One region of the Nocardia sp. KT25-26 genome, then DNA from elsewhere that is predicted to be linked to it. Evidence: riboswitches for the same ligand, from Rfam matches in the RefSeq annotation. Region 1 holds a riboswitch; each other region holds the start of a gene.
What was found. Region 1 has a riboswitch for cobalamin ahead of metE (5-methyltetrahydropteroyltriglutamate--homocysteine S-methyltransferase). Riboswitches for the same ligand answer to the same signal wherever they lie in the genome.

Region 1 (9,588 bases):
CGCAGGCGCCGGTTCATCGCGATGACGATGCGGGCGACCTCGGGTAGCCGGGTCGCCAGTTCCTCGACCTCGGTCAGCGGTGCGGTATCGCCACCGGCGGCGGACTCCACCAGGGCCTCGTGCAGATCGGAGACCAGGCGGGCGTCGGAATCGGCGGCGAAGAACTGGACGTCCAGATCGAAGGTGGAGTTCAGTTTCAGCAACACCGGTATCGTCAGCGGCCGCTGGTCGCGTTCGAGCTGGTTGAGGTAGCTGGGAGACAGGTCGAGGGATTTGGCGAGGGCTGCCTGCGTCATCCGTCGTTCTTCGCGCAGTCGGCGCAGCCGGGCGCCCGCATACATCTTGCGCACCCGGCAGATCCTAGCTGCCGGGGTTCGCAATGTTCGCACATCGGTGCGTCGGATCGGCTTAACACCGGAAACCACAACATGTTCTGCGGTGCCGGTGCCGTGCGTATGGTGCGAATCCGGGCCGACCGGATTCGCGCGGCTGCCGGCGTGCGCTGCGCATACCGCACGCCGGCAGCCGTCCGGTCAGCGCAGCGCCCGCGCCGCGGCGACCAGGTTGCGCAACGATTCCTGGACCTCCAGGAGACCACGGGTCTTCAGCCCACAGTCGGGGTTCACCCAGAGTCGTTCCGCGGGAACGGCCTTCAATGCCGCCCGCAGCGAGGTGGTGATCTCCTCGACCGACGGCACCCGGGGGGAGTGGATGTCGTACACGCCGGGGCCGATACCGAGGTCGAAACCGGCCGCGGTCAGATCGTCCAGCACCTCCATACGCGAACGGGCCGCCTCGATCGAGGTGACATCGGCATCCAGCTCGGCGATCGCGTCGATGACCGCACCGAACTCCGAGTAGCACAGGTGGGTGTGCACCTGGGTGGTGTCGGCGACGCCGGAGGTGGCCAGCCGGAACGCGGCCACCGACCAGTCCAGGTACCCGGCCTGCTCGGCGGCCCGCAGCGGCAGCAGTTCACGCAGCGCCGGTTCGTCCACCTGGATGATCCGGACACCGTCGGCCTCCAGGTCGACGGTTTCGTCGCGGATGGCGAGCGCGACCTGCCGCGCCGATTCGGCCGGTGGCTGGTCGTCCCGGACGAACGACCACGCCAGCATGGTCACCGGGCCGGTCAGCATGCCCTTGACCGGTTTGCCGGTCCGCGAGCGGGCATAGCCGATCCAGTCCACCGTCATCGGGGCGGGCCGGGAGACGTCACCGAACAGGATCGGCGGCCGGACGCAGCGGGTGCCGTAGGACTGCACCCAGCCGGCCGTGGTCGTGGCGAATCCGTCCAGCAGGTCCGCGAAGTACTGCACCATGTCGTTGCGCTCGGGCTCACCGTGCACCAGCACATCCAGGCCGAGCTCCTCCTGCAGTGCGATCACCGCATCGATCTCCGCCCGCATCCGCCGCTGGTACTCGTCCCGGTCGATCGCGCCGGAGCGCAGTGCGGCCCGGGCCCGCCGGATCGCGGCGGTCTGCGGATAGGAGCCGATGGTGGTGGTCGGCAAGGGCGGCAGGTCCAACTCCGCACGCTGCAGGGCGCGGCGCTCGTCGGCGGGGGCCCGGGTCACCTCGGCCGGGCCCAGTGCGGCCAGCCGATTCCGCACGGCGGTGTTGTACAGCCGGGTGTCGGTCCGGCGCGCCGCCAGTGCGGTGCGGGCCGCGGCGAGTTCCTCGGCCACCGCCTCGGTGCCGTCGCGCAGTGCCGTGGCCAGCAGCCGGACCTCGGCGATCTTCTCGGCGCCGAAGGCCAGCCGGCTGCGCAGTTGTTCGTCGAGAGCCTGCTCGGGGGCCAGCGAATACGGGACGTGCAGCAGCGAGCAGGAACAGGCAACGGCCACCGCACCGGCGCTGCCCAGCAGCGTGCCCAGGGTGCTCAGGGCGCGGTCCGGGTCGGTGCGCCAGACATTGCGTCCGTCCACCACGCCCGCGACCAGCAGCTTGTCCGCCAGTGCCGGGACCACGGCGACGTCCTCGACCCGGGTGCCCGCGGTGAAGTCCAGCGCGATGCCGTCGATATCGGTCTCGGCGAGCGCGGGCAGCGCGGCGTCGAGATGTCCGAAGTAGGTCGCCACCAGGATCGCCGGTCGTTGCCCGGCCGCCGACAGGCGACGGTAGGCCTCGACGACCCGGGCGAGCTCCGTCGCAGTCAGATCGGTCGCCAGGATCGGCTCGTCGATCTGTACCCAGCCGGCACCGGCCGCGGCGAGCCGGCCCAGCAGGTCCTCGTACAGCGGCAGCAGCTCGGCCAGCCGGTCCAGCGGCTCGCCGGTGGCGTGCTTGGCCAGCTTCAGGAACGTCACCGGCCCGATCACCACCGGCCGGGCGGGCACCCCGAGTTCGGCCGCCTCGGCGAACTCGGCCAGCAGCTTGTCCGGCTGCAGGGTGAAGGTGGTGTCGGCCGTCAGCTCCGGCACCAGGTAGTGGTAGTTGGTGTCGAACCATTTGGTCATTTCCAGGGGTGGCACGGTGTCGTTGCCGCGGGCGGCGGCGAAGTACCGGTCCAGCGGGTCGGCGATGTCGGTGACTCGCCGGGGCAGTGCGCCGAGCATTACGGCGGTGTCGAGGACCTGGTCGTAGTAGGAGAAGGTGCCCACCGGCACCGAGTCCAGGCCGGCGGCGGTGGCCGCGCCGAGCTGGCTGCGGCGCAGGTCGCGGGCCACGGTGTGCAGGTACTCGGCATCGACGCGGCCGGCCCAGTAGGCCTCGGTGGCGCGCTTGAGCTCCCGGTTCGGCCCCACCCGGGGCAGGCCGAGCACGGTCGCGGTGAACGGGGTTCGGGAAACGGTCACGGAATCTCTCCCAATGCAGTGCGGATGGCCACGGCCATTACCGGGCGAGGGCACACGGGAGCGCCGCGGCAGGGATCCGTGCTGCCGGCAGCAGGAGCCCGATACGACGGTTCCGATGGTCCGCGCGCCCGATCCACGAGGCGGTGGCCGCCGGATACGGCGTATCCGGCACAGCGGGCAGGTCTTCGGACTCGCGGGCACCGGCCGGATCGGCCGACCTACTGGCCGTCGCTTCCCGGGCGCCGGGCCCAGTGCTCATGACGGCGGTCGTTCCTGCATACCGCTGCGGGACAGTCCCGGATTCCCACCGGGTTCCCTCTCACCCGGGCCCCGAGGGGCGCGGGCTTCGACCCGGTGCGGGAGGACGGGGCTCCATCTCTTCCACCGCACCGGCGAACCAGCTGCGTACTCCAGCATAGGTCCTCCCGGGGGAGTAATGTCGCGCCTGCCCGCACCACGGGCGTCGGCCGGCCGTGAGATGTGACCGCTGAGTGAACACAACTTCGCAGGTCGGCGGCGGATCCTGTGAAGATTGCTGCGAACCACCCTTCGCTGTCGGATCCTCGGACAGGGCCATGTACGTTGAATCAATGTTCTCGAAAGTCTTGGTCGCCAACCGCGGCGAGATCGCCATCCGGGCCTTCCGGGCTGCCTACGAACTGGGCATCGGAACGGTCGCGGTGTTTCCGCACGAGGACCGCAACTCCGTCCACCGGCTGAAGGCCGCCGAGGCCTACCAGATCGGTGAGGAGGGGCACCCGGTCCGGGCGTATCTGTCGATCGACGCCGTCATCGACGCCGCGAAGTCGGCGGGTGCCGATGCCATCTACCCGGGCTACGGCTTCCTGTCGGAGAACCCGGACCTGGCGGCGGCGTGTGCCCGGGAAGGCATCACCTTCATCGGCCCGTCCGCCGAAGTGCTGGAGATGGCCGGTAACAAGGCCACCGCCATCGCCGCGGCGAAGGCGGCCGGGCTGCCGGTGCTGAAGTCCAGCGAACCGAGCGCCGATATCGATGCGCTGCTGGCCGCCGCCCAGGAATTCGAGTACCCGGTCTTCGTCAAGGCGGTGGCCGGTGGCGGCGGCCGCGGGATGCGGCGGGTCGCCGAGCCGGATCAACTGCGTGAGGCGATCGAGGCCGCCTCCCGGGAGGCCGAGTCGGCGTTCGGCGATCCGACGGTGTTCCTCGAGCAGGCCGTGGTCAACCCGCGGCATATCGAGGTGCAGATCCTGGCCGACCAGCAGGGCAATGTGATGCATCTGTTCGAGCGGGACTGCTCGCTGCAGCGGCGGCATCAGAAGGTGATCGAGCTGGCTCCGGCACCGAATCTGGACCCGGAGCTGCGGGAACGGATCTGTGCCGACGCCGTCGCCTTCGCCCGGCAGATCGGTTACAGCAATGCCGGCACCGTCGAGTTCCTCCTCGATGAACGCGGCAACCACGTCTTCATCGAGATGAACCCGCGCATCCAGGTCGAGCACACGGTGACCGAGGAGATCACCGATGTCGACCTGGTGCAGTCGCAGCTGCGGATCGCCGCGGGGGAGACCCTGTCCGACCTGGGGCTGAGCCAGGACGCGGTGTCCATCCACGGTGCTGCGCTGCAATGCCGGATCACCACCGAGGACCCGGCCAACGGGTTCCGCCCGGACACCGGCCGGATCACCGCCTACCGCACCCCGGGTGGTGCCGGGATCCGCCTGGACGGCGGCGCCAACCTGGGCGCGGAGATCGGTGCCTACTTCGATTCGATGCTGGTGAAGCTGACCTGCCGGGGCCGCGACTTCACCGCGGCGGCCGGGCGGGCGCGCCGCGCGCTGGCCGAGTTCCGGATCCGCGGCGTCACCACCAACATCCCGTTCCTGCTCGCCGTGCTCGACGACCCGGATTTCCGGGCCGGCCGGGTGACCACCTCGTTCATCGACGAACGGCCGCAGCTGCTGACACCGCGTGAGCCCGCCGACCGCGGTACCAAGATCCTGAACTATCTCGCCGATATCACCGTCAACAAGCCGCACGGGCCGCGGCCGACGGCGGTGTACCCGCACGACAAGCTGCCCGCCATCGACCTGACGGTGCCGCCGCCGGACGGGTCGCGGCAGCGGCTGCTGACCCTCGGTCCGGAGGGCTTTTCGCGGGCGCTGCGCGAACAGGACGCGGTCGGGGTCACCGACACCACCTTCCGGGACGCCCACCAGTCGCTGCTGGCCACCCGGGTGCGGACCAACGGACTGCTGGACGTCGCCGGGCACGTTGCGCGGCTGACCCCCGAACTGCTGTCGATCGAGGCCTGGGGTGGCGCGACCTACGATGTGGCGCTGCGGTTCCTGTACGAGGATCCGTGGGAGCGCCTCGCGGCATTGCGCGAAGCGGTCCCGAACATCTGCCTGCAGATGCTGCTGCGGGGCCGCAACACCGTCGGCTACACCCCGTACCCGGAGCGGGTCACCCGCGCCTTCGTGTCCGAGGCGGCCGACACCGGAATCGACATCTTCCGGATCTTCGATGCGCTCAACAATGTCGACCAGATGCGGCCGGCCATCGACGCCGTCCGAGAGACCGGGACCGCGGTCGCCGAGGTCGCACTGAGTTACACCGGCGATCTGTGCAACCCGGACGAGGAGCTCTACACCCTCGACTACTACCTGAAGCTGGCCGAGCAGATCGTCGACGCCGGTGCGCACGTGCTCGCCATCAAGGACATGGCCGGGCTGCTGCGCGCCCCGGCGGCGGTGAAGCTGGTCACGGCGTTGCGCAGCAACTTCGACCTGCCGGTGCATGTGCACACCCACGACACTCCGGGCGGGCAGCTCGCGACGTACCTGGCGGCCTGGCAGGCGGGCGCCGATGCGGTCGACGGCGCCAGCGCCGCGATGGCCGGCACCACCAGCCAGCCCGCGCTGTCGGCGATCGTGGCCGCGGCCGCGCACACCGAGCGCGACACCGGGCTGAATCTGCAGAACGTCTGCGATCTGGAGCCGTACTGGGAGGCGCTGCGCAAGGTGTACGCGCCGTTCGAATCCGGCCTGCCCGCGCCGACCGGCCGGGTGTACACCCACGAGATCCCCGGCGGGCAGCTGTCGAACCTGCGGCAGCAGGCCATCGCGCTCGGCCTCGGTGACCGGTTCGAAGAGGTCGAGGCCAAGTATGCGGCCGCGGATCGGCTGCTGGGTCGGCTGATCAAGGTGACCCCGTCCTCGAAGGTCGTCGGTGACCTGGCGTTGTCGCTGGTCGGCAGCGGTGTCTCGGTGGACGAGTTCGCCGCCGATCCCGGCCGTTACGACATCCCCGACTCGGTGATCGGATTCCTGCGCGGTGAACTCGGCACCCCTGCCGGTGGCTGGCCGGAACCGTTCCGCAGCCGGGCCCTGGCCGGTCGTGCCGAACCGCGGCCGGAGACGCCGCTGACGCCCACCGACGAGGCCGGACTGGCCGGGACCTCCGCGGAACGCCGCGGCACCCTGAACCGGCTGCTGTTCCCCGGCCCGACGGCGGAATTCCTCGCGCATCGGGACAAGTACGGCGACACCACCGGGCTGTCGGCGAACCAGTTCTTCTACGGCCTGCGATACGGCGAGGAACACCGGGTGCAGCTGGAGAAGGGCGTCACGCTGTTGATCGGCCTGGAAGCCATCTCCGAACCCGACGACCGGGGGATGCGCACCGTCATGTGCATCCTCAACGGGCAGCTGCGTCCGATCGCGGTGCGGGACCGGTCCGTCGCCTCCGAGGTCCCGGTGGCCGAGAAGGCCGACAAGACCAACCCCGGCCATATCGCTGCCCCGTTCGCCGGTGTGGTCACCCTCGGCGTGTCCGAAGGCGACACGGTCTCGGCCGGTGACACCGTCGGCACCATCGAGGCCATGAAGATGGAAGCGGCCATCACCGCACCCCGGGCCGGAGTCGTCCGCCGCATCGCTATCGGCCAGGTGCAGCAGGTCGAGGGCGGCGATCTGCTGATCGAATTGACCGTGCGCGAATCCGAATGACGCGCATCGTCGCCGGACGGGCCGGGGGGCGGCGCCTGCGGGTGCCGCCCGCCGGCACCCGGCCCACTTCCGACCGGGTGCGGGAAGCGTTGTTCAGCAGCCTCGAGGCGCGGATCGACCTGGACGGCGCCCGAGTGCTGGACCTCTATGCCGGGTCGGGGGCCTTGGGACTGGAAGCGCTCTCCCGGGGCGCAGATCATGCCCTGCTGGTCGAATCCGACCGGAAAGCGGCGGCCGTGCTGCGCGCCAATATCGCCGAACTCGGCGTTCCCGGCGCCGAACTCCGAGTCGGCGCGGTCGCCGCGGTGCTCACCCAGGGTGGCGCCGGCCGCTTCGACATCGTCTTCGCCGACCCGCCCTACGATCTGGACACCGCCGCGGTGACCGCCGATATCGCCGCGCTGCTCGAACACGGCTGGCTCGCCGAGGACGCGCTGATCGTCGTGGAGCGGTCGGTCCGGTCGGCCGAAATCACCTGGCCCGAAGTGTTCTCGCCGGCGAAGTCGCGCCGGTACGGGGAGACCCGGCTCGAATCTGCCGAATTCACCGGCCCGATCTGACCGCTTCGATCACCGGTCGGCCGGCGGCTGCCTCGAAGACGATGCCACCGAAATGCCCTTCCTGCATGGTCACCGGGTGGCCGTCGATGTAGCACACACCGGACCGGGTGACCTCGACGCACTCCTCCGGTGCGGGGCCACGGCGGTGGTCGCGGTCGAGCGTGTCGGAGTAGTAAGCGACCATGCCACCACTCAGGTGGGTGTTGTAGCCGACGATGTGCCGGCCGGCGCGGTCGGTGGTGCGTGTCGAGCAGCGGCCACAGACCGCGCGGGGGGATCGGGCGGAGTAGACGGACGCACCGCCGCATACGGGGCAGGGCTGGGTATAACGCCGCCCGGGGACTCGGTCCTGTAGCAGGGAATCGTTGTCGGCGAGAATGCCGCGACCCGACCGGCCGGAGAGGCGGAAACGGTGCAGCATCAACAGGAGAAACTCGGCATAGTCGGTCGTCTCGGCATCCGTCGGCTGCCTGCCAGGTAGCGCGCCGATGTGCGTATGCCCGGCATCGTAGGCCGCCAGCGCCAGCCGGTGTGCTTCCGACAGGTCCTCGTCGAGGATCGTCCGGTGGATGTGTTCGGCGTCGGCCAGATGCTCTGCGATCACCGACTCCATGGTCGGTCGCCGGTCGAACAACAGACCGCTGCCGCGCCGGGTTGTGGTCACCAGCACGTAGCCGTCGACCTCGCCGACGTCGGTCACCACCCGCTGCGCGAAGGCGAATCCCGCTCCGTAGCGGGCATTCTCGAGCCGGTGGTTGCGGTAGGGGACGAGCGTCCGGGGATCCTGGGCCAAGTCGCGCGCGATCCGCAGCGCTTCATCGTAGGTCGGCGGAGAATTCGGATCGGGCCTGTCCATGCCTGCCACTCTATCGATCCGGTTGTCCACCGGTTGCCCGGCCACCCGTCGGCTTCCGTGTCGCGGTCGGCTGCCCCGACAATCCGTGGGTTGCCGGGCTCGGTGGGCCTTCCTAGCATCGAACCCGACCACGACCGGCAAGTGGAGGCGAAATGAAGCGGTTTCTGGTGGTGACGGCAGTAGCGGGGGCGCTGGCTTGCGGGCACGGCGCAGTGGCCGCCGCGGATCCGGTCGGGACACCGGCGGTCGAGGTGGCGAGCGGGTCCACCGAGGCGTGGGCCGACTTCTGGCAGGCGTTCTGGGAGCAGCCGGTCACCACCGGCTCCGCCGAGTTCCTCGGCGACCTGCTGTGCCGGTTCCAGACCTGCAACGCCGCCGGTTGAGCTCTCGACCGGGTGTCATCCGGTACCGCATCCCGGATCGGGGACCGGTTCAGCGGGGTGGCCGCTGGCACCTCGGGCAGGAGAACGACGAGCGGTTCATGAACTTCTCCCGCCGGATGGGTGCCCCGCAGTGCAGGCAGGGTTCGTGTTCGCGGCCGTAGACGGCGAGGGAACGTTCGAAATAGCCGGAATCGCCGTTGACGTCGACGTAGAGGGCGTCGAAGGAAGTGCCGCCGGCCGCGAGGGCATCGGTCATGACGGCGGCGACCTCGGCGAGGAGCGAGCGTAGCACCGGGCGGCTCAATCGGGCGGCCGGGCGGGTGCCGTGCAGGCGGGCACGCCACAGAGCTTCGTCGGCGTAGATGTTGCCGATGCCGGAGATCACGGCCTGATCCAGCAGAACGCGTTTGATCTCGGAGTTGCGGGACCGAATCGCGGCGACCGCGGCCTCGGTGTCGAATGCCGGATCGAGTGGATCACGGGCGATATGGGCGACGCTGTCGGGCACCTCGGTGCCGTGCACGGGGACCAGATCGGCCAGCGACCAGCCGCCGAAGGTGCGCTGGTCGACGAACCGCAGCTCGGTGTCGTCGCCCAGCCGGGCCCGGATATGGGCGTGCTTCTCGACCGGTGCGTCGGCGGGCCGGACCAGCATCTGGCCACTCATGCCGAGATGCACGACGAGCGCGGTCGCCGGGTCGTCGAAGGTCAGCCAGAGATATTTGCCGCGTCGCTGCGCCGACTCGATCCGTCGCCCGGTCAGGCGATCGGCCAGGTCGGCGCCCCCGGCGAGATGCCGGCGTACCGAGCGTGGATGCGTGACGGTGACCGCATCGATGGTCCGGCCGACCGCATGCCGGGCCAGGCCGCGCCGCACCACTTCGACCTCGGGGAGCTCCGGCACGACGGATCAGGCTTCTTCGGTGAGTGCCCGGTATGCGGCGCCCGCTGCCTTCTGCTCGGCTTCCTTCTTGGAACGGCCGACACCCTGACCGTAGCCGC
Region 2 (9,588 bases), 2.0 Mb from region 1:
CCGGCGGTCAGGGCGCCACCGAGCATGTGCGCGCGTTCCCGCATCCCGATGATGCCGTTGCCGCCGGTGCCGCCCGCTCGCGTGCCTGTTTCGGCGGCTCGGCCGTTGTCGACGGTGATGTCGACGCTGCCGGCCGTGTAGCGCAGGGTGACCTTCGCGGTGGCGCCGGGCGCGTGCCGGACCACATTGGTCAGCGATTCCTGGATGATCCGGGCTGCGGCCACATCGATCACCGTGGGCAGGGGGTGGGCGGTACCGATGACCCGGGTCTGCACCGGCAGCCCGTGCTCTCGTACCCGCTGCAGCAGTGCGTCCAGATCGGCGATGCTGGGCGCCGGCATCCGCGCCGCGGGCGTGGTGACCGGTTCCGGTTCCGGTGCCGGTTCGGGAGCGGGCTCGGAATCGGGCTCGGCGAGTGGTTCCGGTGGCGCCGGTTCCGCCGGAGGCGGGGGTGCGGCGGCGGCCTGGGCGCGAATCGAATGCAGCAGCGTATGCACCTCGGCCAGGGCGTCTTTGGAGGTCACCTTGATGGTGGCCAGTGCCGCGGCGGCCTGGTCGGGTTTCCGGTCGAACAGTTCCAGCGCCACCGAGGACTGCACGTTGATCAGGGACAGGCTGTGTGCCAGCACATCGTGCAGTTCGCGGGCGATGGTGAGCCGTTCCTCGGTGGCGGCCCGCTCCCGGCGGTGCTCCTCCTCCCGGCGGGCGGCTTCGGCGCGCTGGGCACGGGCGGCCGCGATCGCCGTGCGTTGCCGGAGGAATTCGGTCGTCGCGACCAGCAGGGTCAGCCAGGCGAGCATCCCGAGCACCGGCCACACCTCGGTGTGCAGTCCGAACACCATCGGCAGCGGCCAGACCAGGCCGAGGAAGCCGATCACGACCAGCGGATAGGTGAGCCATCGGGAGCCACGGGAACCGGCGGTGAGGAAGGCGATGATCAGGGAAACGAAGATCGGCCCGTACCCGTAGCCGAGGCTGACATAGGCCGCGCAGGCCGCGAAGCTGATCAGCAGCACCGGTTCCGGCCACCGCCGCCGGGCGATCAGCGCGACCGGACCGGCCAGCAGCAGCGCGTAACCGAGCAGGTCCAGGGACCGGACCCCGTCCTGATGCAGGTTCGCGGCCCGGCCACCCAGCACCTGGACGACCGCGACGACCACGGCCGGGCCGAGATCGAGCAGGAGCGAGCGGCGAACCGAATCGATCGGTCCGAACAACCGGTTGCCAGGCGCCTTCACGCATGACAGCCTAACGCCGGAACCAGCGGTGGCAGTGGGTAAACTCCGGTGATGGACCAGCCCGTTCGTATCCCGGATCTGTCCGCTCGGCCACATGAACTCACCGTGGAACGAGTGATGAAGGCGTCGCCGAGCCTGCTGTATGCGGCCTGGACGCAGGGTCTCGACCTGTGGCTGGCGGCGCCCGATTCGGTGCTGATGCGCCCCGCTGTCAACGAACCGCTGTACTTCGAAACCGAATTCGAGGGCAAGCGGAATCCGCACTACGGCCGGACGCTGCGGCTGGAGCCGAACCGGCTCGTCGAGTTCACCTGGGTCACCACCGCCACCGAAGGCGTGGAGACGGTGGTGACCGTGGACCTGCTCAAGCAGCCCAGGGGAATCCGACTGCGGCTGCGGCATGCCGGGTTCCCCACCGCCGCAGTGCGGGACCTGCATGAGCAGGTCTGGCCCGGGATCCTGGAACGGCTCGACGAGCGGACTTCCGCCGTCGTCGCGGGCGAGTAGGTTCGAACCCGAGCACTTCCACCCTCGAAACGAAAGGATCGCGATGCCCACACGTACCGCGCGCACCCTCTGGGCCGGTGGCCTGCAGGACGGTTCCGGCCAGGTCGAACTCGTGAGCTCCAGCGTCGGCAAGTACGACGTGTCGTTCCCGAAGCGCACGGCCGACGAGGCCGGCGGCACCACCAGCCCCGAGGAGCTGCTGGCGGCCTCGCACGCCTCCTGCTACTCGATGGCGCTGTCCAACGAGATCGCGAATGCCGGTGGCACGCCGGAGAGTCTGGATGTCACGGCCGATGTGACGCTGGGCCCGGACCCGGCCGGTGGATTCCGGATCGGCAAGATCAAACTGACCGTCCGGGTGGTTGCACCGGGTCTCACCGATGAGGGCTTCTTCGCCGCCGCCACCGCGGCCAAGGACGGCTGCCCGATCAGCAAGGCGCTCGCCGGAGTGGGCGAGATCGAGCTCGACGCCGCATTGGTCTGACCCGCCCGGTCGAGACATTCCGATGCCCTGCCGCCGTATGCGGCAGGGCATCGTGGCGTCCGGGTCCTCATCGGCGCCGGAAGTGCCCGCGAGCGCCGGGGGCGTACATCGCCGCGACCGCAACCAGCACCGCCAGGATGTGCACCACCCGGCAGCCGACGAGCACCGCCGAGTATCCGGACAGCTCCAGGAACGGGTCGCGGAGCCGTTGCGCGGACAACAGCACCGCGAGCGGTTCGACGGTCAGCGAAGCGGTGCCGACGACTCCGAGTCCCAGGGTGAGCGCCCTTCGAGCGGTGCGGCCCCCGGCGGCCATCCGAATCGCGACAGCCGCAACCACCAGGTAGATCGCCACCCGCAACAGCAGGCCGGGCAGCCGGTCGGTGAACGCGCCGCCGTCCCGGGCAGTCCGGAGCAATGTCTCGACGACACCCGCGCCGAGCGCGGTGAGGATCGCGAAGTAGGCGAGCGAGACCGGCCGGGGTCTCGGGATCGGTCCGGCGACGGTCGGTGCCATAGCGGAAGCCGGTGGCGCGAAGGAGATCATGACTTCGACGATGGCTGCCCGGCAGCGCGGACCGAATCACCCGCGGGTAGCAGTTCGGCTCGATACCGGGGTACCGGGCCGGATCTAGGCAGGCACGGTGGCCGGGTCCGCGGCCCTTCGCTGGGTGAGCTGGGTCAGGACTGCGAAACTCAGGCCGAGGGCGGCCCACAGCGTGGTGGCCTGTGCCAGCGAGGCCACCCGGAACTGCCAGAGCAGGCTCGCCGGGAAGTCGGCGGATACTTCGTCCACGCCCGGGAGCAGCACGTAGCCGAGCGTCACGACGACCAGGAACGCCCCCAGGGCGCCCGACCAGCGCAGTGACTCGAACTGGGCCGCGAGTGCCCGGTGGACCAGGACCGCTGCGCCGACCGCGACCAGTCCGAGCAGCACGGCGGCGACCCACAGCCAGGTGCGGTCGTTGATCGTCTCCGGATCACCCACCGCGGGCGGGTTGGCCGGGTATTTGAAGAACGGCACCGCGACGATCGCCGTCCAGCCGACTACGGCCAGGCCCACCGACAATCGCTGTGCGGCGAGATCGGTGTGCCGCCGGGCCAGGTTCGCGGCCAGCGCGAACAATGCACCGAACGCCATCCCGGACAGGCCGAGCCCGAGGAACAGCCCGAACTTCTGCCCGGAGCGGCTGACCAGCGGCTCCTCCTCGTCGCCGTGACTGTGTCCGGACGATTCCCCGGCGCCGTGGCTGTGGCCACCGGACTCCGGTGCGGCAGCTTCCTCCAGTGCGATGGCGGCCTCGATATGCGGCTCGCCGACGAAGAATCCCACTGTCGCGGCCAGCAGACCGGCGATGAGGCCGGCCAGCAGGCCGCGCAGCAGGAGGGTACGCAGGGTTCCCGTCAGTGGCACGGAACCCCCAGCAGGTGTCGCCCGTCGTGCATCAGCTCATGCATGAACATCCCGGTACGGGAGACCGCGCCCTGGTCGAAACCGACCAGGTAGAGCGTCAGCAGGGCGAGCAGTACGACACCCACTGTGATGAGCACAGTGCTCAATTGATCCAGTCCGGCGGAGCGGCTGGGCGAATGTGCGATGGCCATTCGGGTCCTCCTCCCGGGATGCGCGTCCCGGTCGAGTGGTCGGGCGCGAAGGTGCCGGTATCTGGCTCTCCGGCACCGGGGAACCGGTACGTGGATTACAGTGGCGCGACCGCTCCGGACTCACACCGGAATTCCCGCACACCCTCGCACAATTACCTCAGAACTGTGACAGGCCCAGCCGCCGTCGTCAACAGGGTGCGCAGTATCCAGGCCGGTCAGGGCTTCGCGGGGACGTCCAGGACCACCTCGAACTCCAGCAGGGATGCCCCGGTGGACACCGGCTTCGGCCGCTCGCCCTCGCCGCCCTGCCCGGCGTGTGCGGCGCGGGCCGGGCCGTCGCGCCAGGCGGCGAACGACTCCTCCGAATCCCACTGCGTCACCACGAAATACCGGTCGTCGCCGGCCACCGGGCGGAGCAATTGGAAGCCGAGGAAGCCCGGCGAGTTCTCCACCGCGTGCGCGCGGGCGGCGAACCGCTTCTCCAGTTCGGGGCCTGCGCCCTCCGGGATCTCGATCGCATTGATCTTCACAACAGCCATAACCGAACTGTAGTGATGTGCCGGGGGACCGGCGCTGCGGGCACAATCGGGCGGGTGTTGTACGACGAGGGTGGTGCGGGCAGTCCGATCCTGCTGCTGCACGGATTGATGGGCAGTGCGCGCACCTGGAGTGATCATCTGGACTGGTTCCGCGGCTTCGGCCACGTCTACACCTTCGACGCCGCCGGACACGGCCGCCGGCCACCGGCCGAACTCACCACCGAGGCGTTCGTGGCGGACCTGGCCGCGGCCACCGAAGCCATTGCCGAACCCGCGGTGCTGGTCGGGCATTCGATGGGGGCATTGCACGGATGGGTGTACGCCGCCGCCCACCCGGACCGGGTCCGCGCACTGGTCGTGGAGGACATCGCCCCGGATTTCACCGGCCGCACGGCCGCGCATTGGGCGGCGATGATGCACGCCTGGCCGCAGCCGTTCCCCGACGAGCGGGCCGTGCTGGACTACTTCGGGCCGATTGCCGGCCGCTATTTCGTGCGGGCCTTCGCCGCCGGGCCGGACGGGTACCGGCTGCACGGTTCGGTGGACACCTTCCGCGACATCTCCGAGGAGTGGGGCGTCCGGGACTTCTGGTCCGAATGGCGGTCGCTCACCGTCCCGGCGTTGCTGCTGGAGGGCGAGCACACCATCACCCCGCCGGGGCAGATGCGGGAGATGGCGCGAATGCATCCGGACGCCGAATACGTGTGGGTCGCCGGGGCCGGGCATCTGGTGCACGACGAGCAGCCGGAGCGTTACCGCGAGTCCGTCGGCGCCTTCCTGCGGAAGGTGCTCGGCTGATGGCGGGTCAGGCGGATCCTTCGCCCGCCAAGGCGAACAGGCCGTCGTCGGTCTGCTCGATCAGCCCGTCGACCAGCAGGGAATCCAGTGCGCGGTCCCGCTGGCCGGGATCGCGGGTCCAGGCCAGATCCAGCCGGACCCGCTCCACCGGCCCGTGGGCGTCGCGCAGCACGTCCAGCAGTCGGCCCCGGGCCTGCCGGTCGGTGCCCTCGTACTTCTGCGTGCGCCGCGTCGTCGGTGCGACCGGTTTCCCGGCGGCCACCCAGGCACAGCTGGGCAGCGGACACCCGGCGCAGTCGGGGGTGCGGGCGGTGCAGACCGTCGCGCCCAGCTCCATCAGCGCCGCCGAGAAGCGGGCTGCGGTCGGCACGTCCGCGGGCAGCAGTGCCTCGGTCTCCCGGAGATCACGGGCGGCCGGATTGCCCGCCTCGCCGCGGCCGTGTACCGCCCGGGCCACGACTCGGCGGACATTCGTATCGACCACCGGTACCCGCTGCCCGTAGGCGAAGCAGGCGACCGCGCGAGCGGTGTAGTCCCCGATACCGGGCAGTCCCAGCAGGACCTCGACGTCGTCGGGCACCTGATCGCCGTGCTCGGTGGCCAGCACCCGGGCGCATTCGTGCAGGCGCAGTGCCCGCCGGGGATAGCCCAGCTTGCCCCACGCCCGCAGGACCTCACCTTGTGGGGATGCAGCCATTGCCGACGGCACCGGCCAGCGCCGTACCCATTCCCGCCAGATCGGCTCCACCCGGGCCACCGGGGTCTGCTGCAGCATGATCTCGCTCATCAGGATGTGCCAGGCGGTCGCCTCCGGTCGCCGCCACGGCAGGTCACGGGCGGTTCGGCCGTACCAGTCGACCAGCACCCCGGGGTCGATCGCGGTCTCGCTTCGCATTTCTCCCACTACGTTCGATCGACCTCACCGTGCCGGCGGCGTCACCGTCAGATGACATTTTCGGACCCGTAACGAAGTGAACTCGCTGGTAGTCCCCTTCGATGTGCACAATGGTCGGTATGCCTGGTTCCAATCCGATAAGTGCCTGGAAGTCCCTCCGCGAGGGCAATGAGCGCTTCGTCAACGGCACGCTGCTGCATCCTAGTCAGGGCGCCGCCGACCGAGCCAAGCTCGTCGGGGGCCAGCATCCGCATGCCATCCTGTTCGGCTGTGGCGATTCGCGAGTGGCCGCCGAGCTGATCTTCGATCAGGGCCTCGGCGATATGTTCGTGGTGCGGACCGCCGGACATGTCATCGACGAATCGGTGCTCGGCTCCATCGAGTTCGGGGTCGAGGTACTGAACTCACCGCTGATCGTGGTACTCGGCCACGACAGCTGCGGAGCCGTCAAGGCCACGATCAACGCCCTCGACGGCGGTGAGGTGCCCGGTGGGCACATCCGCAGCATCGTCGAGCGGGTCACCCCGTCCATCCTGCTCGGCCGCCGCGACGGCCTCACCGGCGTGGACGAACTGGAAGCCCGGCATGTCGAGGAGACCAGCCGGTTGCTGATGGAACGGTCCACGACGATCGCCGAGCGAGTGCGGGCGGGACGGTGCGCCATCGCGTCGGTCACCTATCAGCTCGCCGACGGGCGGGCACAGTTGCGCAGCGTGGTCGGCGACGTCGGCGAGGCCGCCTGAGACTCGACACGCCGAGGTGCTCGAGCGCACTTCGTCGTGGTGCGCTTACCGTTGAAGCGTGCTGGAACCGACTGGACCGCTGCCTCCGCAGATCTACTGGCGCCGTCGCGCACTCGCCATCGGCGTCCTCGTCCTGGCCGTCGTCGTGATCGTCTGGCTGGCGGTCATGGTGTCCCGCGGCGGGGGCTCCGGTGGTGCGGACGACGGTGCGGTGGCGGCCGCGTCGACGAGCGCGACCACCTCGAGCACCGCGGCCGAGCCGACCGAGGAGGCCACGAGCACCACTGCCGGTGCCGAAACCACGACCACCACCTCGGCCGAACCGGAACCGGCTGTGCACGAACAGTGCACCGACCAGTCGCTCGCCCTGAAGGTGAGTCCGGCCCAGCCGAGCTACCGGGTGGGCGCCGAGCCGGTGTTCGACATCGTGGTCACCAACATCTCCTCGGCGCCGTGTGTGCGTGACACCGGTTCCGGGCTGCAGCAGGCGGCGGTGTACACCATCGACGGTCAGCGTCGGCTCTGGTCGAGCAGCGACTGCTACCCGGACGGGGAGCCCGATATGCGCACCCTGCAGCCCGGCGAACAGGCGGCCTTCACCGTCACCTGGTCCGGCACCACCTCGCAGCCCGAATGCGCCGGTGAGCGGCTGCCGGTGCCCGCCGGGGCGTACACCGTGGTGGCGAGCCTGGGCGCGATCAGCAGCGCGCCGGAACCGTTCAACCTGGTGTAGCTCGCCGACGGCTCAGGTTCCGGGCAGCAGCAGTGCCGTGGCGAAGGCGGCGATGCCTTCACCACGCCCGGTGAGTCCGAGCCCGTCACTGGTCGTGCCCGATACCGAAACGGGCGCTCCCAGCAGTTCGCTCAACACCTGCTGAGCTTCGGCGCGGCGCGGCCCGATCTTGGGCCGGTTCCCGATGATCTGCACCGCGGCATTGCCGATCCCGAAACCCGCCTCGGTGAGCAGCCGGCGCACCTCGGTGAGCATCTGAGCGCCGGTGACCCCGGCCCACTCCGGCCGGCCGACGCCGAACACCGCACCGACATCGCCCAGCCCGGCCGCAGAGAGCAGCGCATCGCACAGCGCATGCACAGCGACATCGCCGTCGGAATGGCCGGCGCATCCGTCGGCCTCCGGAAACAGCAGCCCCGCCATCCAGCAGGGCCGGCCGGGTTCGACCGGATGCACATCCGTCCCGATCCCGACGACGTTGGTACGCGGAGTTCCGTAGCCCGGTGTGCGTTCTACCGACGCCTGCGTTTCCGTTTGCTCGGGCGTTTCGGGGCCGGCCGCTTGTTCGGCAGCTGCGGCAGCCCGGCGGGGTGGCCTCGGCCGCGTAACCGGGTCGGCCGCGCCGGTGCGCTCGGCCAGCAATGCGGTCGCCTGCTGCAGATCCAGCGGCGTGGTGATCTTGAAAGCGAGCGGATCGCCGGGCACCGTGTGCACCGGCACGCCGGACCTCTCCACCAGACCGGCGTCATCCGTTGCGGTCACCTCGGAGGCGTAGGCGCGGCGGAGCACTTCGGCGCCGAAGCCCTGCGGCGTCTGGATCGCCCGCAGCACGGACCGGTCGGGCGTGCCGGTCACCGTACCTGCGCCATCCACCGACTTGACCGTATCGACCACCGGAAGGGCCGGCACCACGGCGGCCCGCCCGGAACGCACTTCCGCCGCGATCCGGGCGATCAGCGCGGGCGGCGTCAAGGCTCGAGCAGCGTCGTGGACCAGGAAGCCGGCCGCCTCGGGCACCGCCTCGATGCCCGCCCGGACCGAATCGGTGCGCTCGGCACCACCTGCCACGACCTGGATCGGCACTGCGGAATCGCGCAGCAGGTCGGCCGCCCGCGCCCGCAGCTCCTCCGGAACGATCACCACGATCTCATCGATCGCACCGGAAGCGATCAACCCTTCGACAGCGAGGGTGATCATAGGTGTGCCGCCGACCGCGACGAACGCCTTGGGAGTCGATTCTCCCAGTCGCACGCCACGCCCGGCGGCAGGAACCAGAGCAACTATCGGACCGTCACCCGGACGGCCCGTGTCGTCAGAGGTATTCACGAGTAGCGGACGCTACCGCCTCGCTCAGGAGGCCGCAGCGAGCACCTCGTCGAGCAGCGACTCGGCCTTACCGTCGTCGGTGCCCTCGGCGAGCGCGAGCTCACCGACCAGGATCTGCCGTGCCTTCGCCAGCATGCGCTTCTCGCCGGCCGACAGGCCACGATCCTGCTCACGGCGCCACAGGTCGCGCACGACCTCGGCCACCTTGTTCACATCACCGGAAGCCAGCTTCTCCAGATTCGCCTTGTACCGGCGAGACCAGTTGGTGGGTTCCTCGGTATGCGGTGCGCGCAGCACCTGGAAGACGCGGTCGAGACCTTCTTGACCGACTACGTCGCGAACACCGACATATTCGGCGTTCTCTGCAGGAACCCGAACAGTCAGGTCACCCTGGGCGACCTTCAGGACCAGATACTCTTTCTGTACACCCTTGATGGTGCGAGTCTCGATAGCTTCGATCAGCGCCGCTCCGTGGTGGGGGTAAACGACGGTGTCTCCGACCTTAAAAATCATGTGTCCCGTGCCCCTTTCGATGTTCACAGTTTAACATGCGACTCGGTAACGGCGCGATCAACGGTGCAGGTCAGGGCCACAACTAGGGCACCGTAGGGCTTGACATCAACTTCTTGTTGTGCATCTGCTTGTCCCGGAACGGGTTAACGCCCAGCTCGGGCAACATCGATCGGACGAGCCGCACCCGGCACTCGACCGGCAACCCCG
Region 3 (9,588 bases), 2.8 Mb from region 1:
GCAGATCGGACGCGCCCGCACCGCGGCCGTGCTGCTGGCCTCCGGCGAGGCACCGGGCGATGTGGTCGCGAAACTCGAGTACTACGACGAACCGCATCTCGCCCGGGCGCTGCGCCGATACGTCGGGCGGACCACCCGGCAGTTGCGCGAAGGAACCGGCGGCCCGCTCGCCCTCGATCCGGCTCAGCGGACGACGTCGTAGATCAGCTTGGTGACGCCGTTGGCGTAGCTCGCCGACTCCCGCAGCCGCAGCGACTGCTTGTCCCGATCCGACCGGGCGAACAGGCTCTTGCCCGCACCCAGCAGCACCGGGAAGACGAGCAGGTTGTAGCGGTCGATCAGGTCGGCGTCCTGCAGGCGGCGGGCCAGTTCGGCGCTGCCGTGGATGTAGATGGCGCCGCCGTCGGACGCCTTCAGCTTCGCGACGTCCTCCTCGGACCGGAGGATGGTGATCGGACCCCAGCCGTCGATCAGGGCCGAATCGTCCAGGCCGGACGACACCACATACTTCGGCAGCTCCTTGTACGCAGCATGATCCTCGGAATCCCGCCAGATCGGCGCGAAGGCCTCATAGCTGCGGCGGCCGAACATCAGTGCCGTGGTATCGGCGAGCTCCTCCCCCTTCAGCGCGAACGCCTCGGGCACGAACTCGGTGTCCATCACCCAGCCACCGCTGCGATGCCCTTCGGCAGTGCCACCGGGCGAGTCCACCACACCGTCGAGCGACATGAAGCCCGTGTACACCAGTTCGCGCGCCATTTCTTCCTCCTGAGATCGGGTCCGGCTCGTTGCCTGAATTCAACCTAGAGGTGTTCGCCGCCGGTGTCTTGGACGAAACCGACACCGCTCCAGATGCGATCGGGGCGAGTCCGGCGGAGTGCACGATCGTGCGCCCACCACGCCTGCTCGATACCGAACGCACCGAGAACTACCGCGAGGCGCTCGGCGGTGCCGTGCCCGGCGAACACCGGATCTCGCGAGCCGACCTGGCCCACGCCATACTCGGTGCCCTGGACCGGCCGGAGACCGTCCGGCAGATCCTCGGTATCGCAGACTGAATCCGAACAGCGGAGGTGCCCGGGACAGCACCCGGTCCTACACGGCCGCACCGGCCCCTTCGGCGCCGACCCCGGCATCGGTATGCCACTCGCCACTCGGATAGGTGATGTACAGCGGCCCCAGGTTGCACGGTGACAGACAGCCGGTCGGCGTGACCAGCGCATCCGGGTTGTCCCGGCGCAGGTTCCGATACAGCTCGCCCGCCCCGTACACGGTGCAGCGCGGGCCGCGGCAGACCAGGATGTGTTCGGCGTGCTCGGGAATCTGCGACCAGGCAGGGCTGCGGAAGGCACGTGGGCTCGCGGTGACCGGGGTGCCCTCCTCGGCCATCCGGCTGCGCACCACTTCGGCGAATTCCGCTGTCGAGTCGATACTTCGGGCGATCCGCACATCGTGGTCACAGCCGCGAACCTCGCGCCAGTTGGCGACGGCTCGGGCAATCCAGGTCTCCAGGTAGCGGTCACGCGGCACTGCCAGCGGGATCAGGGTGACCGGCAGCCCGGCTGCGACGGCAGCGTCGAGGACGTCGCGAACAGTCGGTTCGTCCTGGTCCAGCAGTGCGTAGCCGACACCGCAGGCCCCGGCCAGCGCTTCGACCGCGGGGATGTCCACACCCGAGGGGGTAGGTCGGGCAACCAGGATGTGCCGACGGCTCATAACGTTTCGCGCCTTTCGTGTGCCGCTGGGGTACGGATGTCCGGTCGGGCGACGGGACGGCCGCGGACTCATCCGGTGCGCACCTTCCGCGCTACGGGAACGACCAGCGGCGTACCGGTTTCCGGATCGTCGATCACGGTGCACGCCACTCCGAACACCTGGGCCACCAACTCCGGCCGGACGATCTCGGCGGGTGTCCCGTGCGCGACCACCCGGCCGTCCTCGACGGCGACGAGCCGGTCGGCGTAGCGGGCGGCCAGGTTCAGGTCGTGCAGAACGGCGATGATGGTGCGGGGCAGCAGGTTCCGCAACACCTCGAGGATGTCGAGCTGATGGGCCAGATCGAGGAAGGTGGTCGGCTCGTCGAGCAGCATCACCTCCGCGTCCTGGGCGATGGCCAGCGCGATCCACACCCGCTGTTTCTGGCCGCCGGAGAGCTCGTCGACGGTACGGTCGGCCAGGTCGAGGGTGCCGGTCACCGTCATGGCATGCCGAACGGCGGTCTCGTCGGCGTCGGACCACTGCCGGAACCACCGTTGGTGCGGGTGCCGGCCGCGGCCGATGAGCTCGGCGACGGTGATCCCGTCCGGCGCCTGGGGCTGCTGTGGCAGCATCCCGAGCCGCCGGGCCAGCGTCCGGGCGGGCAGGTCGGCGATATCGGCTCCGTCGAGCAGCACCGCACCCGATGCGGGGCGGACGAGGCGGGCCAGCCCGCGCAGCAGTGTCGATTTACCGCAGCCGTTGCGGCCGACGATGACGGTCAGCTCGCCCGGCGGGAAATCCACGGTGGCCTCGGTGATCACCGTGCGGTCGCCGTAGCCGAGGCTCAGGGCGGAAGTGGTGAGATGAGCGGTCATCCGGCGTGTCCGATCCTTGTTGCGCGGGCGAGGAGATAGACGAGAACCGGCGCACCGAGAATCGCGGTCACCACCCCGACCGGCAGTTCGGCCGGGAACAGGCGGCGCGCGGCCAGATCGGCCGACACCACCAGCAGCGCGCCCGCGGCGGCGGCCGGGGCGAGCCCGGCACCCCGTTCACCGAGCAGGCGCCGGACGATCTGCGGAGCGACCAGGGCGACGAATGCGATCGGTCCCGCGGCAGCGGTGGCGAACGCGGCCGCCGCGGCGGCGAGCACGATCAGCGTGCCCCGATGCGGACCGCGCCGGCCGGACAGCGTGGCCGCGAGATCGTCACCCAGTTCCAGCACCGGAAGGGTGCGGGCGACCACCAGCAGCGGTGGCGCCACCAGGGCTACCGCCGCCACCCCGAAACCGACGTGCAGCCAGCTGCGGTTGGCCAGACTTCCGGTCAGCCACATGGCGGCGGTATGCGCCTCGTACACGCTCGCCCGGGTCAGCAGGAACGAGATCGCCGCCGACAGCATCGCCGTGACACCGATCCCGACCAGGACCAGCCGATACCCGTCGAGCCCGTCCTCGGTGGCCACGGCGACGATCAGCAACATCGCCACCGCGGCCCCGCCGGCGGCCCCGGCGACCAGGACCAGACCGGCCCCGCCGAGTACCACGCTCACCGTCAGCGCGCCCAGCGAGGCGCCGGCGTTGATGCCGATGATCTCGGGACTGACCAGAGGATTCCTCGCGATCCGCTGCAGAACGGCACCGGAGAGGGCGAAAGCGGCCCCGACGCACAGCCCGGTCAGGATGCGTGGCAGCCGGTCGGCGACGACGACGTCGTATTCGATGAGTGTGCCACCACCTCCGAGTACCCGGAGCACATCGGCGACGGTGAGCCGATAGTGCCCGACGGTCAGCGACCACGCCGCCACCGCGAGCGCGGCCGCGGCGAGCAGAACGGTGATCAGCACCGCGCGCCGCCGGACCCGGAACGCGACGCCGCGGCGCGGCGAACGCACCAGGAGCGTCCCGGTGGGCAGCACGGTGTCACGCGTGGCAGTCACAGCGCCGCCACCTTCCGGTTGCGGACCAGGTAGAGGAAGAACGGCGCACCGGCGAGCGCGGTGACGATGCCGACCTGGACCTCCTGCGGCCGCGCCGCCACCCGCCCGACGATATCGGCGAGCAGCAGCAGACCCGGCCCGAGCACGACACACCAGGCCAGGATCCACCGGTAGTCGTGTCCGGCGAGCATCCGGGCGATATGCGGAATCACCAGCCCGATGAAGGCAACCGGACCGGCGACGGCTACCGCGGCCCCGGCCAGCAGCACCACACTCGCCGCACCGGCGGCCCGCACCGCGACGAGGCGGGCACCGAGCGTGCGGGCCATATCGTCGCCCATCGCCAGCGTGTTCAGCGTCCGTGAGACCGCTACCGCAAGCAACGCGCCGGCACCGACGAAAGGCACCATCGCCACCACGTCGCCGAGTTCGGCTCGGGTGAGCGATCCGACCACCCAGTACCGGAAGTCGTCGAAAGTGGACCGGTCCAGCAGCGTGATCGCCGTGGTGATCGACGAGCACAGCGCGGCGAATGCGGCGCCGGCCAGCGCCAACTTCACCGGTGTCGCACCACCGAATCCCAGCGACCCGAGCGTGTACACGAACAACGCGGCGACCGCCGCACCGAGGAAGGCGAACCAGACGAACCCGCTCGGTGCGGCGAGTCCGAGGGTGCCCATGGCGACGACGATGGCGAGGGACGCGCCGGAGTTGATGCCGAGCAGGCCGGGCCCGGCAAGCGGGTTGCGGGTCAGGCCCTGCATGACGGCACCGGCGAGGGCGAGCGCGATCCCGGCCAGCAGACCGGCCAGGGTGCGCGGCAGCCGGATGTAGCGGACGATGCGGTCGGTGTCGGTCCCCTGGAAATCGGTGAATGCCGACAGGGCCTGGTCGAGGGTGACCGGATAGGACCCGACCAGCAGCGAGCCCACGCACACCACGGCGAGCCCGGCACCGGCGACGATCAGCCCCGAGCCGCGGAAGCTGCGGTTCATCAGTCGAACAGATCCGGGTGGATCAGTTCGGCCACCAGTTCGGTGGCGTGCGCGATCCGGACACCGGCGGCCCGGTCGGCGAACAGGAACGGGTACACGTCGCCGTTGCGGACGGCGGTCAGGTTGGCGAACGCCGGGTCGGCGAGGAGCCGGTCGGCCTCGGGCTGCCCGTCGGCTCGGGTGTAGCTCGCATCGCAGCACAGGCTGGTCAGGATGACGTCCGGGTCGCGGGCGATGATCTCCTCCGCGCCGATCGGGACATTGCGACGCTGGGTGAGATCGGCGAAGAGATTCGTGCCGCCGGCGGCATCGATGATTCGGGTGACGAAGTCGGTGCCACCGGCGACGGTGTACGAACCGTCGTCCTTGACCGAGACGACAGCCACCCGCGGCCGTTCGGCGCCTTCGACGGTCGTGCGCACCGCTTCGATGCGGGTGCGCAGATCCTCGACCACCTCGTCGGCGCGCTCGGACACGCCCCACAGGGCGCCGAGGTCGGCCAGGTCGGCGTACACATTGTCGAAGCGGACGGTCGCCGGGTCGATGGCCTCGTCGGACAGGCCGTCCTCGCTCGGGCACAGCGGGCTCAGAATCCAGGTCTGCACACCCAGTTCGTGCAGGCTCGCCCGGGTCCCGACGCTCTGCTGCATGGACTCGGCGAAGACACCGTTGTATCCGGAAAGGACGAAATCGGGTTTCTTCGCGAGCATCTCGTCGCGGCTGGGCAGCTTCTCCACATAGTCCATCTCGGCCTGGGCATCCCGGTACTCGGGTAGTACCGCCGAATCCAGGAACGCCGTCCCGGCGAGCCGGTCGGTGACGCCGAGCGCATGCGCGATCTCGATCGACGGCTGATAGGCCGCGTAGATTCGCTGCGGCGGTTCGGGTACTGCGATCTCGATCCCGCAGTTCGTGCGGGTGGCCGACACGGCACTGCTCGCAGCCGGTTCGGTTCGGACGCCACAACCGGCCAGAACGGCCGAACAGGCGATGACGGCGCCGATACGCAGGCGCGCGGAAACAGACATGGTCACAGGTGACCGCCTTCCAGATCCTCGTGGAGCGGGTGCTACGCCGTGGCCGGTCTCCTGGCTGACGGGATGTCGTGCGGTGCAGCTACCTTCCCGAGGCCTGCCGGCCTCAGTGGTTCCGGACGTCGTCCGGGACGCTGCTCCGCTCCCGATCACAGTGGCGAGGGCCGCACCGGTTCCACACCGGTTTCCCGAACACCACGACCCGGGGAGAGTACCAAGGCATGACTGCAGCCGGGCCGCCACACTCGACGAAACGGTCGTATCGGACATCCCGGGCTGAGATACTCGAAGCGGAGAGCTGAGTAGCTGATTCCCGCGGTCGGGAGGTGCGACCGGGATGGAATGGTTCACGGCACCCGAATACTGGCTGAGTCGGCAGGTCTTCCAACACGGCCTGGCGGCAGTGTATCTGGTCGCCTTCCTGGCGGCGGCCAGGCAGTTCCGGGCACTGCTCGGAGCGCACGGCCTCACCCCGATTCCCCGGTTCCTGGCACGGACCGGATGGCGCCGGGCGCCGAGCATCTTCCGATGGCACTATTCGGACCGGTTCTTCGCGGTGATCTGCTGGTCCGGGGTGGTGCTGTCGGCCGCGCTGATCGCGGGACTCGGTGACCTGGTGCCGCTGTGGGCGGCGATGCTGCTGTGGACCGTGCTGTGGGCGCTGTACCTCTCGATCGTGAACGTGGGCCAGACCTGGTATTCGTTCGGCTGGGAATCGCTGCTGCTGGAGGCCGGATTCCTGGCGATCTTCCTGGGCAACGACGACACCGCCCCACCGATCCTGATCCTGCTGGCCCTGCGCTGGCTGCTGTTCCGGGTGGAATTCGGCGCCGGGCTGATCAAGCTCCGCGGCGACCGCTGCTGGCGTGACCTGACCTGCCTCTACTACCACCACGAGACCCAGCCGATGCCCGGGCCGCTGAGCTGGTTCTTCCACAACCTGCCGCGGCCGGTGCACCGCGCAGAGGTGGCGGCCAACCATTTCACCCAGCTGGTGGTCCCGTTCGGGTTGTTCGCACCGCAGCCGGTCGCGAGCGTGGCGGCGCTGATCATCATCGCCACCCAGCTGTGGCTGGTCCTGTCCGGCAACTTCGCCTGGCTGAACTGGCTCACCATCGTCCTTGCCACCAGCGTCGTCGACGTCTCGTGGGTGGTTGCCGCACCGGCCCTGCCCGCACCACCGGTGTGGTTCACCGTGCCGGTGATCGCGGTGACCGCGCTGATTGTGGTGCTGAGCTACCGGCCCGCGCGGAACCTGCTGTCCCGGCGACAGCGGATGAACACCTCCTACGACTCGCTGCACCTGGTCAACAGCTACGGAGCGTTCGGCAGCGTCGAACGGGAACGGTGGGAGGTGGTCCTGGAAGGCACCGACGACCCCGTCCTCACCCGGAACACCCGATGGCAGGAATACGAGCTGAAGGGCAAACCGGGCGACCCCCGACGGCTACCCCGCCAGTGGGCGCCCTACCACCTGCGCCTGGACTGGCTGATGTGGTTCGCCGCCATCTCGCCGGCCTACGCCCGCGGATGGCTGGAACCCCTCGTCGTCCGGCTGCTCGAGAACGACCCCGCTACCCTGCGCCTGCTCCGGCGCAACCCCTTCCCCGGAGCACCGCCGACCTTCGTCCGGGCCCGCCTGTACCGCTATCGCTTCACCACGCCCCGCGAACTGCGCCGCAGCCACGCATGGTGGCACCGCACCCCGGTCGGTGACTACATCCCGCCGACCACGCTCCGCCACCTGGACAGTTGACCGCCGACGTAGGACAGGGCAGCAGGGTGGTGGCGGCCGGTGTGCCCGCCGCCTGCGCCGAGCCGACCTTGCATCCAGATGCGCCATCTTGCATCGCCGGTGATGCACGGTCGCACACCTGGATGCAAGGTCGCGACCGCGACGCCGCACCGCCGGCGGCACGAGGCGGGGATCTCACAAGGGGGTAGCCGGGTTCGGTGATATCGCGGGCGTCGTTAGCATCGGTATCGATACGGCCACCACTTCGAGGAATCCCGAGGATCCGCCTTGACCACCGAGCAACTCGACCGCTGGAACACCCAGGAAGCCGCCGCTGAGGCGATGATCCCCGCCATCGGCAGGTTGTATCGCGAGAAGGGTGTGACGGTCCTGCTGCACAGCCGGTCGCTGGTGAACAAGTCGGTGATCAGCATCCTGCGCACCCACCGGTTCGCCCGCCAGATCGAGGGCGAAGAATTGTCGGTGCACGAGACCCTGCCGATCCTGGAGGCCCTCACCGAGCTGGATCTGGGGCCGTGCAAGATCGACCTCGGTCAGATGGTCACCGCCTATCGCGCCGATGACCGTGGCCTCTCGATTCCCGAGTTCACCGCCGACATCCTGGCCGAGGTGACGAACGGCAACAAGACGCAGCCGCAGGGACCGCGTGATGTCGTCCTCTACGGCTTCGGCCGGATCGGCCGGCTCGTCGCCCGGCTGCTCATCGAGAAGGTCGGCTCGGGGAACGGCCTGAACCTGCGGGCCGTGGTGGTGCGTCGCGGTGGTGCCGACGACCTGGTCAAACGTGCCTCGCTGCTGCGCCGAGATTCGGTGCACGGCCAGTTCAACGGCACCATCAAGGTCGATACCGACAACGACACCCTCATCGCCAACGGCAACGTCATCAAGTTCATCTACAGCGACGACCCGGCGAGCGTCGACTACACCGCCTACGGCATCGACAACGCGATCCTGATCGACAACACGGGCCGGTGGCGTGATCACGACGGACTGTCGCAGCACCTGCGCCCCGGCATTACCAAGGTCGTGCTCACCGCGCCCGGTAAGGGCGACATCCCGAATATCGTGCACGGCGTCAACCACCGCGATCAGGACCTGAACCGACAGATCTTCTCCTGCGCCTCCTGTACGACCAACGCGATCGTGCCGCCGCTGAAGGCCATGGACGACGAATTCGGCATCACCCGCGGCCACGTGGAGACGGTGCACTCGTTCACCAACGACCAGAACCTGCTGGACAACTACCACAAGGCCGACCGGCGCGGCCGTTCCGCACCGTTCAACCTGGTGCTCACCGAGACCGGTGCCGCGTCCGCGGTCGCCAAGGCGATGCCGGACTTCAAGGCCAGGATCACCGGCAACTCGATCCGTGTCCCCACCCCGGACGTCTCGATGGCGATCCTCAACCTGCAGCTCGAGCAGGAGACGACCAAAGAAGAGGTGCTGGCCTACCTGCGCCAGATGTCGCTGTTCGGACCGTTGAGCCGCAACCTCGACTACACCGCCGCCACCGACGCGGTATCCAGCGATTTCATCGGCTCCCGCGCCGCATCGATCATCGATGCCAACGCCACCATCGTCGAAGGCGACACCGCCATCCTCTACGTCTGGTACGACAACGAGTTCGGCTACTCGTGCCAGGTGGTGCGCACGGTCCAGTACATCTCCGGCATCGAATACCCGACCTACCCGCAGGTCGGCACGCCCGCGGCCGCGGTCGCGACACTGGTGTCCTGACAGCCGGACGGGTGGCCACCACTGCGCGCGCTGCGCCCATCCGGCGGCCGGTACCCTTCGCCGCCGGTTGATCGGCGTTCCGACAGCCGCCCACGCACCAGCTGTCGGAACCAGTCGGTCTCAGACACGGATGCCGCCTTCCGCGATCAGGCGGCGGCGGGCCTCGTCGACGCAGTCGCGCCATGGGCGGCCGGCGAGGTCGGTGACGCCGGTGTCGCCCATGAATGCGCTGGAGACGACGACGTCGGGGTTCAGTTCGGCCAGCAGGTCGAGGGTGGCGAGCATGGCTTCGCGGTCGCTGAATCCTTCGATGAAACCGGCCACCCAGTTGCCGTCCGGGTCGGTCAGGATGGTGTCGCCGGTGAACAGGTACCGGCGGCCGGCGATATCGGCCAGGTAGCAGCTGCTGCCGGGGGTGTGGCCGGGGGT

Region 2: linked by a shared signal. The riboswitch ahead of AC1HFH_RS25295 (CbtB domain-containing protein) and the one ahead of metE (5-methyltetrahydropteroyltriglutamate--homocysteine S-methyltransferase) in region 1 are both predicted to bind cobalamin.
Region 3: linked by a shared signal. The riboswitch ahead of AC1HFH_RS21235 (ABC transporter substrate-binding protein) and the one ahead of metE (5-methyltetrahydropteroyltriglutamate--homocysteine S-methyltransferase) in region 1 are both predicted to bind cobalamin.

The regions. Positions count from the first base shown of each region.
Region 1 is NZ_CM152813.1:1,897,960-1,907,547, forward strand. Features, by position in the region: gene AC1HFH_RS08680 (short-chain fatty acyl-CoA regulator family protein) at 1-350, opposite strand, end outside; gene metE (5-methyltetrahydropteroyltriglutamate--homocysteine S-methyltransferase) at 534-2,798, opposite strand; cobalamin riboswitch at 2,978-3,116, opposite strand; gene AC1HFH_RS08690 (pyruvate carboxylase) at 3,389-6,787, shown strand; gene rsmD (16S rRNA (guanine(966)-N(2))-methyltransferase RsmD) at 6,784-7,347, shown strand; gene AC1HFH_RS08700 (hypothetical protein) at 7,331-8,335, opposite strand; gene AC1HFH_RS08705 (hypothetical protein) at 8,356-8,586, shown strand; gene mutM (bifunctional DNA-formamidopyrimidine glycosylase/DNA-(apurinic or apyrimidinic site) lyase) at 8,636-9,490, opposite strand; gene rnc (ribonuclease III) at 9,497-9,588, opposite strand, start outside.
Region 2 is NZ_CM152813.1:5,579,085-5,588,672, reverse strand. Features, by position in the region: gene AC1HFH_RS25320 (sensor histidine kinase) at 1-1,238, opposite strand, end outside; gene AC1HFH_RS25315 (SRPBCC family protein) at 1,290-1,745, shown strand; gene AC1HFH_RS25310 (OsmC family peroxiredoxin) at 1,789-2,229, shown strand; gene AC1HFH_RS25305 (hypothetical protein) at 2,297-2,776, opposite strand; gene AC1HFH_RS25300 (CbtA family protein) at 2,861-3,643, opposite strand; gene AC1HFH_RS25295 (CbtB domain-containing protein) at 3,634-3,834, opposite strand; cobalamin riboswitch at 3,870-3,993, opposite strand; gene AC1HFH_RS25290 (antibiotic biosynthesis monooxygenase family protein) at 4,050-4,373, opposite strand; gene AC1HFH_RS25285 (alpha/beta fold hydrolase) at 4,428-5,171, shown strand; gene AC1HFH_RS25280 (HhH-GPD family protein) at 5,179-6,066, opposite strand; gene AC1HFH_RS25275 (carbonic anhydrase) at 6,186-6,809, shown strand; gene AC1HFH_RS25270 (hypothetical protein) at 6,868-7,542, shown strand; gene ispF (2-C-methyl-D-erythritol 2,4-cyclodiphosphate synthase) at 7,555-7,965, opposite strand; partial or broken gene ispD (2-C-methyl-D-erythritol 4-phosphate cytidylyltransferase) at 8,173-8,868, opposite strand; gene carD (RNA polymerase-binding transcription factor CarD) at 8,893-9,381, opposite strand.
Region 3 is NZ_CM152813.1:4,688,112-4,697,699, forward strand. Features, by position in the region: gene AC1HFH_RS21200 (helix-turn-helix domain-containing protein) at 1-202, shown strand, start outside; gene AC1HFH_RS21205 (dihydrofolate reductase family protein) at 184-759, opposite strand; gene AC1HFH_RS21210 (NAD(P)H-binding protein) at 789-1,058, shown strand; gene AC1HFH_RS21215 ((2Fe-2S) ferredoxin domain-containing protein) at 1,096-1,671, opposite strand; gene AC1HFH_RS21220 (ABC transporter ATP-binding protein) at 1,785-2,573, opposite strand; gene AC1HFH_RS21225 (FecCD family ABC transporter permease) at 2,570-3,637, opposite strand; gene AC1HFH_RS21230 (FecCD family ABC transporter permease) at 3,634-4,632, opposite strand; gene AC1HFH_RS21235 (ABC transporter substrate-binding protein) at 4,632-5,660, opposite strand; cobalamin riboswitch at 5,694-5,900, opposite strand; gene AC1HFH_RS21240 (lipase maturation factor family protein) at 6,004-7,422, shown strand; gene AC1HFH_RS21245 (glyceraldehyde-3-phosphate dehydrogenase) at 7,744-9,159, shown strand; gene AC1HFH_RS21250 (MBL fold metallo-hydrolase) at 9,280-9,588, opposite strand, start outside.